Amycolatopsis sp. NBC_01488: one gene and its partner. The protein of the gene in region 2 interacts with the protein of the main gene of each other region in a pairwise test. Links are inferred from orthologs where the notes say so. Each region holds a gene or a part of one and is shown on either strand. Other genes may lie near its edges.

What was found.
Region 1: the proteins of OG738_RS44430 (region 2) and OG738_RS27095 interact in binary tests that used the Escherichia coli proteins (3 or more experiments, as listed by UniProt). The link is inferred for Amycolatopsis sp. NBC_01488 from one-to-one orthologs.

The regions. Positions count from the first base shown.
Region 1 is NZ_CP109434.1:5,682,519-5,689,178, reverse strand. What follows is about bases 1,363-4,359. They hold OG738_RS27095 (2Fe-2S iron-sulfur cluster-binding protein), read left to right. Parts: upstream 1,363-2,700; coding sequence 2,701-3,018; downstream 3,019-4,359. Other genes in these bases: OG738_RS27085 (aldehyde dehydrogenase), read left to right, coding at 4,167-4,359; OG738_RS27090 (NAD(P)-dependent alcohol dehydrogenase), read left to right, coding at 3,049-4,170; OG738_RS27100 (NAD(P)/FAD-dependent oxidoreductase), read left to right, coding at 1,491-2,684; OG738_RS27105 (cytochrome P450), read left to right, coding at 1,363-1,494. Outside these bases: OG738_RS27110 (LuxR C-terminal-related transcriptional regulator), read left to right, coding at 1-47; more of OG738_RS27105, read left to right, coding at 169-1,362; more of OG738_RS27085, read left to right, coding at 4,360-5,636; OG738_RS27080 (enoyl-CoA hydratase-related protein), read left to right, coding at 5,769-6,563; OG738_RS27075 (acyl-CoA dehydrogenase family protein), read left to right, coding at 6,579-6,660. UniProt on the Escherichia coli protein: Ferredoxin are iron-sulfur proteins that transfer electrons in a wide variety of metabolic reactions. Although the function of this ferredoxin is unknown it is probable that it has a role as a cellular electron transfer protein.
Region 2 is NZ_CP109434.1:9,470,968-9,477,524, reverse strand. The notes cover bases 3,613-6,506. They hold OG738_RS44430 (HesB/IscA family protein), read left to right. Parts: upstream 3,613-4,817; coding sequence 4,818-5,195; downstream 5,196-6,506. Other genes in these bases: OG738_RS44420 (carbohydrate kinase family protein), read left to right, coding at 5,578-6,506; OG738_RS44425 (hypothetical protein), read right to left, coding at 5,259-5,429; OG738_RS44435 (DUF3043 domain-containing protein), read right to left, coding at 4,025-4,672; OG738_RS44440 (hypothetical protein), read right to left, coding at 3,613-3,637. In the rest of the region: OG738_RS44470 (IspD/TarI family cytidylyltransferase), read left to right, coding at 1-1; OG738_RS44465 (hypothetical protein), read right to left, coding at 8-451; OG738_RS44460 (GntR family transcriptional regulator), read left to right, coding at 590-1,339; OG738_RS44455 (phosphoribosylaminoimidazolesuccinocarboxamide synthase), read left to right, coding at 1,336-2,178; OG738_RS44450 (hypothetical protein), read left to right, coding at 2,171-2,383; OG738_RS44445 (aldo/keto reductase family protein), read right to left, coding at 2,380-3,369; more of OG738_RS44440, read right to left, coding at 3,428-3,612; more of OG738_RS44420, read left to right, coding at 6,507-6,557. UniProt on the Escherichia coli protein: Is able to transfer iron-sulfur clusters to apo-ferredoxin. Multiple cycles of [2Fe2S] cluster formation and transfer are observed, suggesting that IscA acts catalytically.

The DNA of each region.
Region 1 (6,660 bases), 3.8 Mb from region 2 along the record:
ACCGAGCTGAAGCGACCTCGCGCTACCACGCGCTGATCCGCCGGTAGCCGCTCATCGGGAGAGGAACGGGAGAGGAATCTCTTCCTCGGGGGTGATGCACGCCACGTCTCTTGGCCCAAAGATTGGACCAATAACGTGCACCGTCGCCCGTCTCCCGGAGGAAACCCGATGACCACCACGCCCGAGGTCACCACCCGCCCGATCCCGGACGAGATCGCCCGGCAGGTCGTGCTGCCGGAAGGCCACCGCTACGACGCCCCGCTGTTCGAGGCCTACCGGTGGCTGCGGGAGAACAGCCCGCTCGGCCAGGCCGACGTCGAGGGTTACGACCGGGTCTGGCTGGTCAGCAAGCACGCCGACATCATGGAGATCGAGCGGCAGCCGCACGTGTTCACCAGCGGCGGCGGGGACGAGCCCGGCTCGCACAACCCGATCCTGCAGAACCAGGCCGGTGACGCGTTCACCAAGCAGCTCACCGGCGGCAGCCTGCGCATCCTCGAGACGCTGACCTACCTGGACCCGCCCGAGCACACCCAGGTCAAGGACATCGCGAACGACTGGTTCCGCCCGGCCAACCTCAAGAAGTGGGAGGACCGGATCCGCAAGCTGGCCAAGGAGGCCATCGCGAAGCACCTCCGCAGCGGCACGAACGAGATCGACTTCGTCCAGCAGTTCGCGCTGTACTACCCGCTGCACGTGATCATGAGCCTGTTCGGTGTCCCGGAAGAGGACGAGCCGCGCATGATGACCCTGACCCAAGAGTTCTTCGGCACCGCCGACCCGGACGCGCAGCGCGCGGACGTCGAGCCGCTCACGCCGGAGGCCGCCGCGCAGCAGTGGTCCGCCGCGATCAACGACTTCTACGCCTATTTCGACGAGCTGGTCGAAGACCGCCGCGCGAACCCGCGCGACGACCTGGCGACGATCATCGCCGGGGCACGAGACAGCGACGGCGAGTACTACCGCAAGACGTTCGCCTACGGCTGGTTCATCGCGATCGCCACGGCCGGCCACGACACGACGTCCAGCACGATGTCCGGCGCGATCGAAGCGCTCGCGCAGTTCCCCGGCCAGCTGGCCAAGGTGCAGGCGAACCCGGCGCTGATCCCGGACCTGGTCAACGAAAGCCTGCGCTGGGTCTCGCCGGTCAAGCAGTTCACCCGGCAGGCGACCCAGGACTACGTGCTACGCGGGCAGCAGATCGCCAAGGGCGACCGGTTCATGCTGCTGTACCAGTCCGCCAACCGCGACGCCGACGTGTTCGACGCCCCCGACGAGTTCCGGGTGGACCGCAAGCCGAACCGGCACATCGCCTTCGGCTACGGCCCGCACATGTGCATCGGCCAGCACCTGGCCAAGCTCGAGCTGCGGATCATGTTCGAAGAGCTCCTGCCGCTGATCAAGAGCGTCGAGGTGGCCGGCGAGCGCAAGGCGGTGATGACGAACTTCGTCGGCGGGCTGCGGAAGCTGCCCGTGCGGCTGGAGCTGAAGTGAGCCGGGTCCTGATCATCGGCGCCGGGCACGCCGGCGCCACCCTGGCCGGCCTGCTGCGGCAGGCCGGCCACCGGGGCCCGGTCGAGCTGTTCGGGGACGAGGTGGACCTGCCCTACCACCGGCCGCCGCTGTCGAAGAAGTTCGCCGTGGGTGAGCTGGAGCAGTGGCTGCGCCCGGCAGAGTTCTACCGGGAACAGGACATCACGCTGCGGCTCGGCGAGCACGTCGTCGAGCTGGACACGGCCTCGCGCGAGGTGCGCACGGCGTCGGGTGACGCTTACGACTACGACCACCTCGTGCTGGCCACCGGAGCCGCGCCGCGACGGCTGGCGCTATCCGGCGTGGACCTGGCCGGAGTCGTGACGCTGCGGACCCTCGCCGACGCGCGGATTCTGCGCAAGTGCGTCGACGAGCGCCGGGCGCTGGTGATCGTCGGCGGCGGCTACATCGGGCTCGAGGTGGCCGCGGTCGCGCGGGCGAACGGCGTCGACGTCACCGTGCTGGAACGGGAAGAACGCGTACTCGCCCGCGTCGCCAGTCCCCGGCTTTCGGAGATCCTCGCCGACCACCACCGCGCCCGCGGCAGCCGGATCGTCACCGGAGCCCGGCTCGCCCGGATCGCCGGACACGACGGCCGAGTCACCGCCGTCGTACTCGAAGACGGCACGGAAATCCCCTGCGAGGCGGTCCTCATCGGCGTCGGCGCGGAACCCCGGGACGAACTGGCCGCCGCCGCGGGCTTGCGCTGCGACCACGGTGTCGTCGTCGACGGGCACGCCCGGACCAGCGATCCACACGTGCTGGCGATCGGCGACGTCACCCGCCGGCCCGGGTTCGTCCGGCTCGAAAGCATCCCCAGCGCCACCGAACAGGCCCGCCAGGCCGCCGCCACCATCACCGGCCGCGCTCCGGTTCCACCCGAGGTTCCGTGGTTCTGGTCCGACCAATTCGACCTCAAGCTCAAGATCGCCGGGCTCGTCCCGGCCGAGCCGAGCACCGTCCTCCGCGGCGACCCCGCGACCGGCCGGTTCGCCCTGTTCCACCTCGACGGCGGCGCGCTGACCGCCGTCGAGTCGGCCAACAGCCCCGCCGAGTTCATGGCGGGCAAGAAGTTCCTCGCGTCCGGCGCGCGGCTCGACCCGGCCCGGCTGGCCGACTCCTCGACCCCGCTGCGCGACGCCGTCGCCTGATCATCCGGAGGAAACCGTGCCCACCGTCACCTACGAACTCCCCGACGGCAGCCGCCACGACGTCGACGTCCCCTGTGGACAGACGGTGATGGACGGCTCGGTCCGCAACAACCTGCCCGGCATCGTCGCCGAGTGCGGCGGCAGCTGCTCGTGCGCCACCTGCCACGTGTTCGTCGAAGAAGGACAGTCCACTTTCGACGAACCGACCGACGAGGAGCGCGAGCTGCTCGAATACGCCGAAGGCGCGCAGCCGAACTCGCGGCTGTCGTGCCAGCTCGTCCTCACCGACGGTTGCCCTGGCGTCCGGGTCACCGTGCCCGGCACCAACGGCTGAATCCCTTCCCCACCCGACAAAGGAGTTCGCATGGACATCACGGCCGCCGTGGCCACCGAGCTGGGTGGCGAGTTCACCCTGCAGCACGTCGTGCTCGACGATCCCGGCCCTGGTGAGGTCGTCGTCGAGATCGCCGGGGTCGGGCTCTGCCACACCGACCTCGCCGCCAAGGACGGCCACCTGCCGTTCCCGCTGCCCGGCGTCTTCGGGCACGAAGGCAGCGGGATCGTCACCGCCGTCGGCGAGTCCGTCACGAAGGTCGGCGTCGGCGACAAAGTCGTCCTGAGCTTCAACAGCTGCGGTGACTGCCGCGAGTGCCGGCGCGACGAACCCGCGTACTGCCACGAGTTCATGGCGTACAACTTCGGCGGCGCACGCCCGGACGGCCGGAGCACCCTGCACCGCGACGGGCAGCCGCTGGGCTCGGAGTTCTTCGGGCAGTCGTCGTTCGCCACGCACGCGATCGCCCACGAACGCAACGTCGTCAAGGTGCCCGGCGACGCGCCCCTGGCGGTGCTCGGCCCGCTGGGCTGCGGGGTGCAGACGGGCGCCGGTGCGGTCCTGAACTCCATGGACTGCCAACCGGGTTCGGCGCTGCTCGTCCTGGGCGGCGGGTCGGTCGGCCTGTCCGCCGTGCTCGCCGGCGCGGTACGCGAGCTCGCGCAGATCATCGTCGTCGAGCCGCACGCCGGACGCCGTGACCTGGCGCTGGCACTCGGCGCGACACACGCACTCGACCCGGCCGCCGGACCCCTCGCCGATCAGGTGCGGGCGATCGTGCCGGACGGCGCCGACTACGTGATCGACACCACAGGCATCGCCGACGTGCTCCAGCAGGCGATGCAGGCGCTGGCGCACCGGGCCACCGTCGGCATCATCGGCGTGCCCGCCGATCCCGAGGCGGCGCTCGCGCTGAACCTCATCCAGGCGCAGGTCCTCGGCGTCCGGGTGATCGGGATCGTCGAGGGCGACAGCGATCCGGACGTCTTCATCCCGGAACTGCTCGAACTGCACCGGACCGGCCGGTTCCCGTTCGACAAGCTCGTCACCACCATGCCGTTCTCGCGGATCAACGAAGCCGTGGCCGCCCAGCACCGGGGTGACGCCGTGAAGATCGTGCTCGTGCACGACGGAACCCAGGAGCTGTCATGACGATCGACTACGACCGGCTGTACGTCGGCGGCCACTGGGCCACTCCGGCCACCGGAGAGCGGATCCCCGTGCACGCGGCGGCCACCGAGGAACTCCTCGGCAGCGTCCCGGAGGGCGCCGAGGCCGACATCGACGACGCCGTCGCCGCGGCCCGGCGCGCGTTCGACGACCCGGCGGGCTGGCCGCGCTGGGACCCGGCACGGCGCGCCGAAGTCCTCGAACGCTTCGCCGTCGCACTCGAGCAGCGGGGCGGCGAGACCGCACGCCGGGTCAGCGCGCAGAACGGCATGCCGATCGGGCTGGCCCAGCAGTTCGAAGGCGGCTTCCCACCGCTGCTGCTGCGCTACTTCACCGGCCTGGTCACCGGTACTCCGCAGGAGGAAACTCGGCCCGGGATGCTCGGCGGCAGCTCCCGGGTGATCCGGGAACCGGTGGGCGTCGTCGGGGCGATCGTGCCGTGGAACGTGCCGCAGGCGATCACCTTCCTCAAGCTGGCCCCGGCGCTGGCCGCGGGCTGCACGGTCGTGTTGAAGCCGGCCCCGGAAACCGTCCTCGACGCGCTGCTGATGTGCGAGGCCGCCGCGGCGGCCGGGCTGCCCGAAGGCGTGCTCAGCGTCGTACCCGGCGGCCGCGAACTCGGCGCGTACCTCGTGGCGCACCCGGGCGTCGACAAGGTGTCGTTCACCGGGTCGACGACGGCGGGCCGGACGATCGCCGAGACGTGCGGGCGGCTGCTGCGGCCGGTGACCCTCGAGCTGGGCGGGAAGTCGGCGGCGATCGTCCTCGACGACGCCGACCTGGCGTCGACCATCGAGAGCTTCTTCGCCGCGACCCTGCTCAACAACGGCCAGATCTGCTGGCTCGGCACCCGCGTCCTCGCCCCGAGGTCCCGCTACGGCGAGATCGTCGACACCGTGACCGACCTGGCGAAGTCACTGCGCATCGGCGATCCCCTGGACGAGACCACCCAGCTCGGTCCGCTCGTGTCGTCGAGGCAACGGGACCGCGTCGAGTCCTACATCGCGAAGGGCCTGGGTGACGGCGGCCGGCTGACCGCCGGCGGTGGGCGGCCGGCGGACCGGGACCAGGGCTGGTTCGTCGAGCCGACGGTGTTCGCCGACGTCGACAACGGGCACACCATCGCGCAGGAGGAGATCTTCGGGCCGGTCCTGTCGGTCATCCCGTACTCGTCGGAGGACGAGGCCGTCGCGATCGCCAACGCGACCGAGTACGGCCTGGGCGGCACCGTCTGGACCACCGACGCGGACCGCGGTGAGGCCGTGGCGCGGCGGGTGGCTTCGGGCACGATCGGCGTCAACGCCTACGTCAACGACCCGGCCGCGCCGTTCGGCGGGATCAAGTCCAGCGGGATCGGCCGCGAACTCGGGCCGGAGGGCCTGCACTCCTACCAGGTCTTCAAGACCGTCTACCTCGACCCGGAAAGGGGTAGGCGGGCTCTCCCCTAAGGGAGAAATACCTGCTCACCGGCGGCGGCATCCTTGATAACGATCGTTCACAGACCTAGATTCGGGGTCACGGGCGGTCGCGAGGGTGCCGCCGTCCCGCTGTTCTTCCGACGACGAAAGGACCACCGTCCGATGGACGAGTTCACCGACGTGACGTACAAGGTCGACAACGGCCTGGCGTGGATCACGATCAATCGCCCCGAGCGGTACAACTCCTTCCGGGCGCGGACGGTCGACGAGCTCGTCAAGGCGTTCAAGAGGGCCTGGAACAGCACCGAGGTCGGCGTGATCTGCTTGACCGGAGCGGGCGACAAGGCGTTCTGCACCGGCGGCGACCAGAAGCAGCGGGCCGAGACCGGCGACTACGGCCCGTCCGACTCCGGGCTGTTCGAGATCGACGCGCTGCACCACGTCATCCGGGACGTCCCCAAGCCGGTCATCGCCGCGGTGAACGGCTTCGCCATCGGCGGCGGGCACGTGCTGCACGTGCTGTGCGACCTCACCATCGCCGCCGACACGGCGAAGTTCGGGCAGAACGGCCCGCGCGTCGGATCCTTCGACGCCGGCTTCGGCACCGGCTACCTCGCCCGCATCCTCGGCGAGAAGCGCGCCCGCGAGGTGTGGTTCCTCTGCCGCCGCTACACCGCCGCCCAGATGGAGAACTGGGGCCTGGTCAACCAGGTCGTCCCCGCCGCGGAGCTGCACGACGAGGTGCGCAAGTGGGCCGACGAGATCCTGGCCCTCTCCCCCACCGCGCTCAAGGTGCTCAAGCAGTCGTTCAACACCGACACCGAGCAGTTCGCCAGCGTCGGGCAGCTGGCGTACTCGCACCTGAAGCTGTTCGGCGAATCGGCCGAGGCGCAGGAGGGCATCACCGCCTTCAACGAGAAGCGCCAGCCCGACTTCGCCGCTTACCGCGGCAACTGATAACGGTCGTTCACGATGCGGTTCACCGACGAACAACGGACCTTCGCCACCGCGGTGCGTGAGTTCTGCGCCCGCGAGTGCGGCACTTCCGCGCAGC
Region 2 (6,557 bases):
AAGACCGTCAGGCGCACGCGGGCGGGCCGCCACCGTCGTCCTCCGTCGTGCTCGTCGGCCGGATCGTGATGTCCTGGCGCAGCTCCGGCGGGATGTGGCACTCCGGCTGTGGCCGCAGCGCCTGCAGCGGCGCGCCCGGGGTGCCGGGCTCCGCCAGGGTGAGCACTGCCCGCAGCGTCCAGACCGGGGTGGCGTGGTACTGCCAGGTGACCACCCGCGGGCTGAACACGTCGGTGCCCGGGAACGTCGGCACCCGGTAGGCGCTGGCGCGGTGCTCGTCCCGGAGGATGATGACGTCCGCGCAGGTCGGCCAGGTGTGTACCGCGGCGTAGATCTCCGGCGCCTCGCGGCCGCCGAACAGGTGCAGCACCCACTTGCGGCGCCGGAGCTCCTCGAGGAGTTGCTCGAGGCCCGGGCCGTTGGAGCCGCTGTGTGCTGTGGGCGGGGACACACTTTCGAGGGTAACTTGCGTACTAGAGCGCAGTCCAGCACGTGTACTAGTACACCTGGGTGGTTCTGAACAGGGCTTTGTGGGAGACACTCCGGCGTGCTAGAACACTTGTGCGTGTTGTCCCTGTGAGGAGCCGCCTTGCCCACCCTCGACCGTCCTGAGCCGCCCTACCTGCAGATCGCGGGCCGGATCCGGGAAGACATCCTGTCCGGCCGGCTGCAGGAGGGCGACGCGGTGCCGTCCGCCCGCGAGATCGCGCGTACGTGGGCCGTCGCCATGGCGACGGCCACCAAGGTCCTGGCCACGCTCCGCTCGCAGGGGCTCGTGCGCCCGGTGCGCGGGGTCGGCACGGTCGTCGACCGCGGCGGCCTGCACCGCACGGCCCGCGATCGCACCGCCGCTTCGGCGCGCACGGGCCGGATCTACCCACCTGGCCACTACGCGGTGATCCGCTCGGCCGGCCTCGAGCAGGCGTCCGAACGCGCCGCTGCCGCGCTGGGCCTGGACGAGGGCGCCCCGGCCATCCGGCGACGGCGTACCACCTACGGCCCGGACTCGCGGCCGCTGTCGACGTCGACGTCGTGGTTCGACGGCGCGCTGTCGGCCAAGGCGCCGGCGTTGCTGGTGCCCGAGCGCATCGTCGAGGGCACGGCGGCCCACGCGGCCGCGCGGCTCGGCACGAAGATCGCGACGACGCAGGAACGGCACGCGGCGGGCCGCGCGGGCGAGGAGGAGGCGGCCGAGCTGGGGCTGCCCGCCGGGTCGCCGGTGCTGCTGGGCCGCAGCACCTTCCTGGCGGCCGACGGGACGGTCGTCGAGTACGGTGAATCCGCCGCCTTGCCCGACCACTGGGTTTTCTACGAGTACACGACTGAGGACGGCGAATGAGGCACATCCACGAAGGCAAGGTCCGTGACCTGTACGAGCTCGACGGCGGGGACATCCTGCTCGTCGCGTCCGACCGGGTCTCGGTCTACGACGTGGCGCTGCCGACGCTGATCCCGGACAAGGGCGCGCTGCTCAACCAGCTGTCCGCGTGGTGGTTCGACCGGATGGCCGACATCGTGCCGAACCACGTCGTGTCCACCACGGACGTGCCGGCCGAGTTCGCCGGGCGCGCGATGCGCTGCAAGCCGCTGAAGATGGTCAAGGTCGAGTGCATCGCCCGCGGCTACCTCGCCGGTCTGGGCCTGCGGGAATACCGGCGCGACGGCAAGATCTCCGGCGTCGCGCTGCCGCCCGGCCTGGTCGAGGGCGACAAGCTGCCGGAGCCGATCTTCACGCCGACGACCAAGGAGTCCGACACCGGGCACGACGAGTTCATGACCTTCGGCGAGGTGCTGAACGAGATCGGCGAGGACACCGCGAAGCGGCTTCGCGAGCTGACGCTGGAGATCTACGCGAAGGGCGCCGAACACGCTGCCGCACAGGGCGTCATCATCGCCGACACGAAGCTGGAGTTCGGCTTCGACGCCGACGGCACGCTGACCCTCGGCGACGAGGTCCTGACGTCGGACTCGTCGCGCTTCTGGCCGGCCGACGAGTGGGAGCCGGGCCGCCCGCAGCACGCGTTCGACAAGCAGTTCGTCCGCGACTGGTCCCTGACCACGGGGTGGGACAAGACCTACCCCGGGCCGGAGATCCCGGCGGAGATCGTCGAACAGACGCGGCAGCGCTACACCGAGGTCTACGAGCGGATCACGGGGAAGACCTGGGTTCGTGGGTGACTACGACCCGTACCGGCTGATCGACGACGTCGAGACGCTGCTGGTTTCGCACGGCCTCACGCCGTCGCGGGTGCCCGGGCGAGGAGGCGACCGGCTGGCGGGTGCCAGCCGCCTCCTGCGCGGGTTCGGCCTGGAGCCCCGGATGGCCCCCGGGGACGCGTTCGACGTCGGGGTGCCGTTCCAGGGCCGGATCAACCAGGACTAGGGGCTCTTGGTGAGGGTGGCGTCGCGCTCGACGACGTCGCCGAGGACGTCGTCGATGGCCTCGAGGAGGTCGGCGTCGAGCTTCTTGCCGGCGGCCTTGACGTTCTCGTGCACCTGCTCCGGCCGCGAGGCCCCGATGATCGCCGAAGCGACGTTCGGGTTCTGCAGCACCCACGCGACGGCCAGCTGCGCGAGGGAGAGGTCGGCCTGCTTCGCGAGCGGTTCCAGCTCGGCGACGCGCTTGAGGACGTTCTCGTCGAGGAAGCGGGCGACCATGTTCGCGCCGCCCTTCTCGTCGGTGGCCCGCGAGCCGGCGGGGTAGTCGGCGCCGGGCTTGTACTTGCCGGTCAGGACGCCCTGCGCGATCGGCGACCAGACGATCTGGCTCATGCCTTCGCGCTCGGAGGCGGGGATGACCTGGTCCTCGATGACGCGCCAGAGCATGTTGTACTGCGGCTGGTTGGAGACGAAGGGGATCTTGAGCTCGCGGGCGAGGGCGGCCCCGCGGCTGATCTGCTCGGCGGTCCACTCCGAGACGCCGACGTAGAGCACCTTGCCCTGCCGCACGAGGTCGGCGAAGGCGAGCATGGTCTCTTCGAGCGGGACGGTCCGGTCGAACCGGTGCGCCTGGTAGAGGTCGAGGTAGTCGGTGCCGAGCCTGGTCAGGGACGCGTTCGCGGACTCCGTGATGTGCTTGCGGGACAGGCCCTTGTCGTTGGGCCCCTTGGGCCCGGTGGGCCAGAAGACCTTGGTGAAGATCTCCAGGCTTTCCCGCCGCTGCCCCTTGAGGCCGCGCCCGAGCACGGACTCGGCGGCGGTGTTGGCGTAGACGTCGGCGGTGTCGAAGGTGGTGATGCCGGCGTCGAGGGCGGCCTTGATGCAGGCGTGCGCCTGGTCCTCCTCGACCTGGGAACCGTGGGTGAGCCAGTTCCCGTACGAGATCTCACTGACGTTGAGGCCGCTGCGGCCGAGACGACGAAACTCCATGGTGCGAGCTTAGGCGGTAATCGTTTGCTTAGCTAACGACCATGGAGTGACTCCGGCTTCACTCGTCCTTCTTCTCGGCCGGTGGGCCGGTCTCGATCTCGAAGAACGGCAGCTTGAGGCGGAAGCGCTCGCCGTCCTGGCGTTTCGCGAGGTGGAGGCGGTAGATCAGCCAGGCGCCGAGGAAGACGATGACGAGGATGGCGGCGATGGCCCAGAGGCTTGCCGCGGACATGCCGGCGACCCGGGACAGGACGACTTCGAACGACACGAGCAGCCCTCACCGCCGATGAGTCCCGGGGCGTCCCCACCAGCCGGTCAGGGTTGGTTTCGACGGGTCGTGCCGTGGCAGGCTCGCGCCGGCCGGTCGTGCTCCGGTGTCCCGGCCCCGGATGACCTGTATCCCCTATCGCCAGGTCAGGCGGAACACCTCGTGCCCACCCGGAGCCCGGGCGGCACGTGTTCACCAAACCTGCAGGACCGGGCAGGCCGCCGGGAGGAGAGTGGGACACACTCCGCGCGCTACCGTCCGCCGAAGCTGCGGTAACGCGTGGGGAATGTCCCACTCTGCGCCCGCCAAGGATACGCCCCGGAGGCCTTCCCCGGACACGAAAGAAGCCGGGTGGAGGCTCGCTCCACCCGGCTTCTCGAGAACCGCTCAGTTCGGGATCGGGTCCCCGGGCTTCAGCCGCGGCTTCGGCACCCGCAGCCGGCGGATCTGGGACGCCCGGACGAACGCGTACCAGCCGATCGACCGGCCGGTGATCGCCTCCTTCGGGAACCTCTCCCGCGCCAGCTTCGCGATCTTGCGCCCGTTCACGAAGCCCTCGATCGCCATCACCAGCAGCATCGCGGTGCACAGCAGCGTGATGTACGACTGGACCTGGGGCAGCGGCACCAGCAGCGCCAGGAACACCAGGATCGCCAGCGGCATGAACAGGCCCAGCAGGTTGCGCCGCGTGTCGACCAGGTCGCGGACGTACGCCTTCACCGGCCCGCGGTCGCGGGGGAGCAGGTACTTGTCGTCGCCCGCCATCATGCGGTCGCGGCGGACCTTCGCCGCCGCGCGGCGGTCTTCCTTCGTCTGGGGGTTCGACTTGCGCAGTTCCTTGTTGCGCTTCATCGCCTCGCGCATCGTGGTCGGCGGCGGCGCCACCGGCCCGCGGCGCTTCGCCTCCGCGTCACGCCGTTTCGGCGTGGCCTTGCCCTTACCGGGCGTGAACGACTTGCCGCTGACGTCGACGGCTTCCGCCGTCTCCGTCTCGTCGGCGGCGGTGTCTGTGGTGCTTCGGCGCAGGAACCTCACCTCACCAGGGTATTGCAGGCGTCACGCCGCCGTTCACCAGGTCGATCGATGTGCGACCATGGTGGGGAACAGATCGGCCGCTCCGGGTGTTGAAGACGTCAGCACGAGGAGTATCCGCAGTGAGTTCGAACATAGAGGGAGTGCCATGACGACCGCTGAGCACGCCGGCGCGACGCAGGCCGAGACCGCCGAGGAGACCCACGGCGTCACGCTGACCGACGCCGCGGCTTCCAAGGCGAAGGCCCTGCTCGAGCAGGAGGGCCGCGACGACATGCACCTGCGCATCGCCGTCCAGCCCGGTGGCTGCGCGGGCCTGCGCTACCAGCTGTTCTTCGACGAGCGCACGCTCGACGGCGACCTGTTCCGCGACTTCGACGGCCTCAAGGTCGCCGTCGACCGGATGAGCGCCCCGTACGTGTCGGAAGCCGTCATCGACTTCGTGGACACGATCGAGAAGCAGGGCTTCACGATCGACAACCCGAACGCGACCGGCTCCTGCGCCTGCGGCGACTCGTTCCACTGAGCCACCCGTGAGAAGGCCCCGCCTCCGTGTTCGGAGAGCGGGGCCTTCTTCGCCTCTGCGGGCTTACACGTAGGCGTCGAGCTCCGCGACCTGCGCGTGGCACGCCTCGTCGACCTGCCACGGCTTGGCCGCGGAGCGGGGCAGCGGCAGGTTCTCCGCCTGGAGCGTCGCCGGGATGAGCGCGCAGTCGGCGATCAGCTCGGACAGGGTCTCGGGTTCGGTGACGGCGTTCACGATTCGTAACGCTATTGATCCGCGTTCGACTGGAGAAGGAGTACCAGCCGGTAGTGTCGGCTGGGCACGCGCGAACTACCCGGACGGGTCATGACCCGGGGGTAACTTCGCGCCTTTTGCCGTGAGGTCGACCACAAAGGAGCAGCCGGTGGCAGCCAAAGCCAGGATCGCGGTGTCCGGCAGTATCGCGACCGACCACCTCATGCATTTCCCGGGCAGGTTCGCGGAGCAGCTGGTCGCCGAGCAGCTGCACCGGGTTTCGCTGAGCTTCCTCGCCGACGACCTCGTGGTCCGGCGCGGCGGCATCGGCGCGAACATCGCCTTCGGCCTCGGGGTGCTCGGCGTGCAGCCGGTGCTCGTCGGCGCGGTGGGCGCCGACTTCGCGGACTACCGGTCCTGGCTGGAGCGGCACGGCGTCGACACGTCCGGCGTGCACGTGTCGGAGGTCGCGCACACCGCGCGGTTCGTCTGCACGACCGACGAGGACCTCTGCCAGATCGCGACGTTCTACGCGGGCGCGATGGCCGAGTCCCGCAACATCGAGCTGCAGCCGGTCGCCGAGCGCGCCGGCGCGCTCAGCCTGGTGCTGATCAGCCCGGACGACCCGGAGGGCATGGTCCGCCACGCCGAGGAGTGCCGCCAGCGCGGGTACGAGTTCGCCGTCGACCCGTCGCAGCAGCTGGCCCGGATGACCGGCGAGCAGGCGCGCGCGTTCGTCGCCGGCGCGAAGTACCTGTTCAGCAACGACTACGAGTGGGAGCTGCTGCTCCAGAAGACCGGCTGGACCGAGGCCGACGTGCTCGACCAGGTCGGCCTGCGGATCACGACGCTGGGCGAGAAGGGCGTCGAGATCGTCGGCAGGGATTTCGTCGCCCTGCAGATCGGCGCGGTCCCGGAGCGGGCCAAGGCCGACCCGACCGGCGTCGGCGACGGCTTCCGCGCGGGCTTCCTGGCGGGCCTGGACGGCGGCTTGAACGTCGAGCGCGCCGCCCAGCTCGGCTCGTTGATCGCGGTCCTGGTGCTGGAGACGGTGGGCACCCAGGAGTGGACGTTCGACCGCACGGAAGCGCTGGCCCGCATCGGCGACGCCTTCGGCCCGGACGCGGCGGAGGACATCTCGGCGGTCCT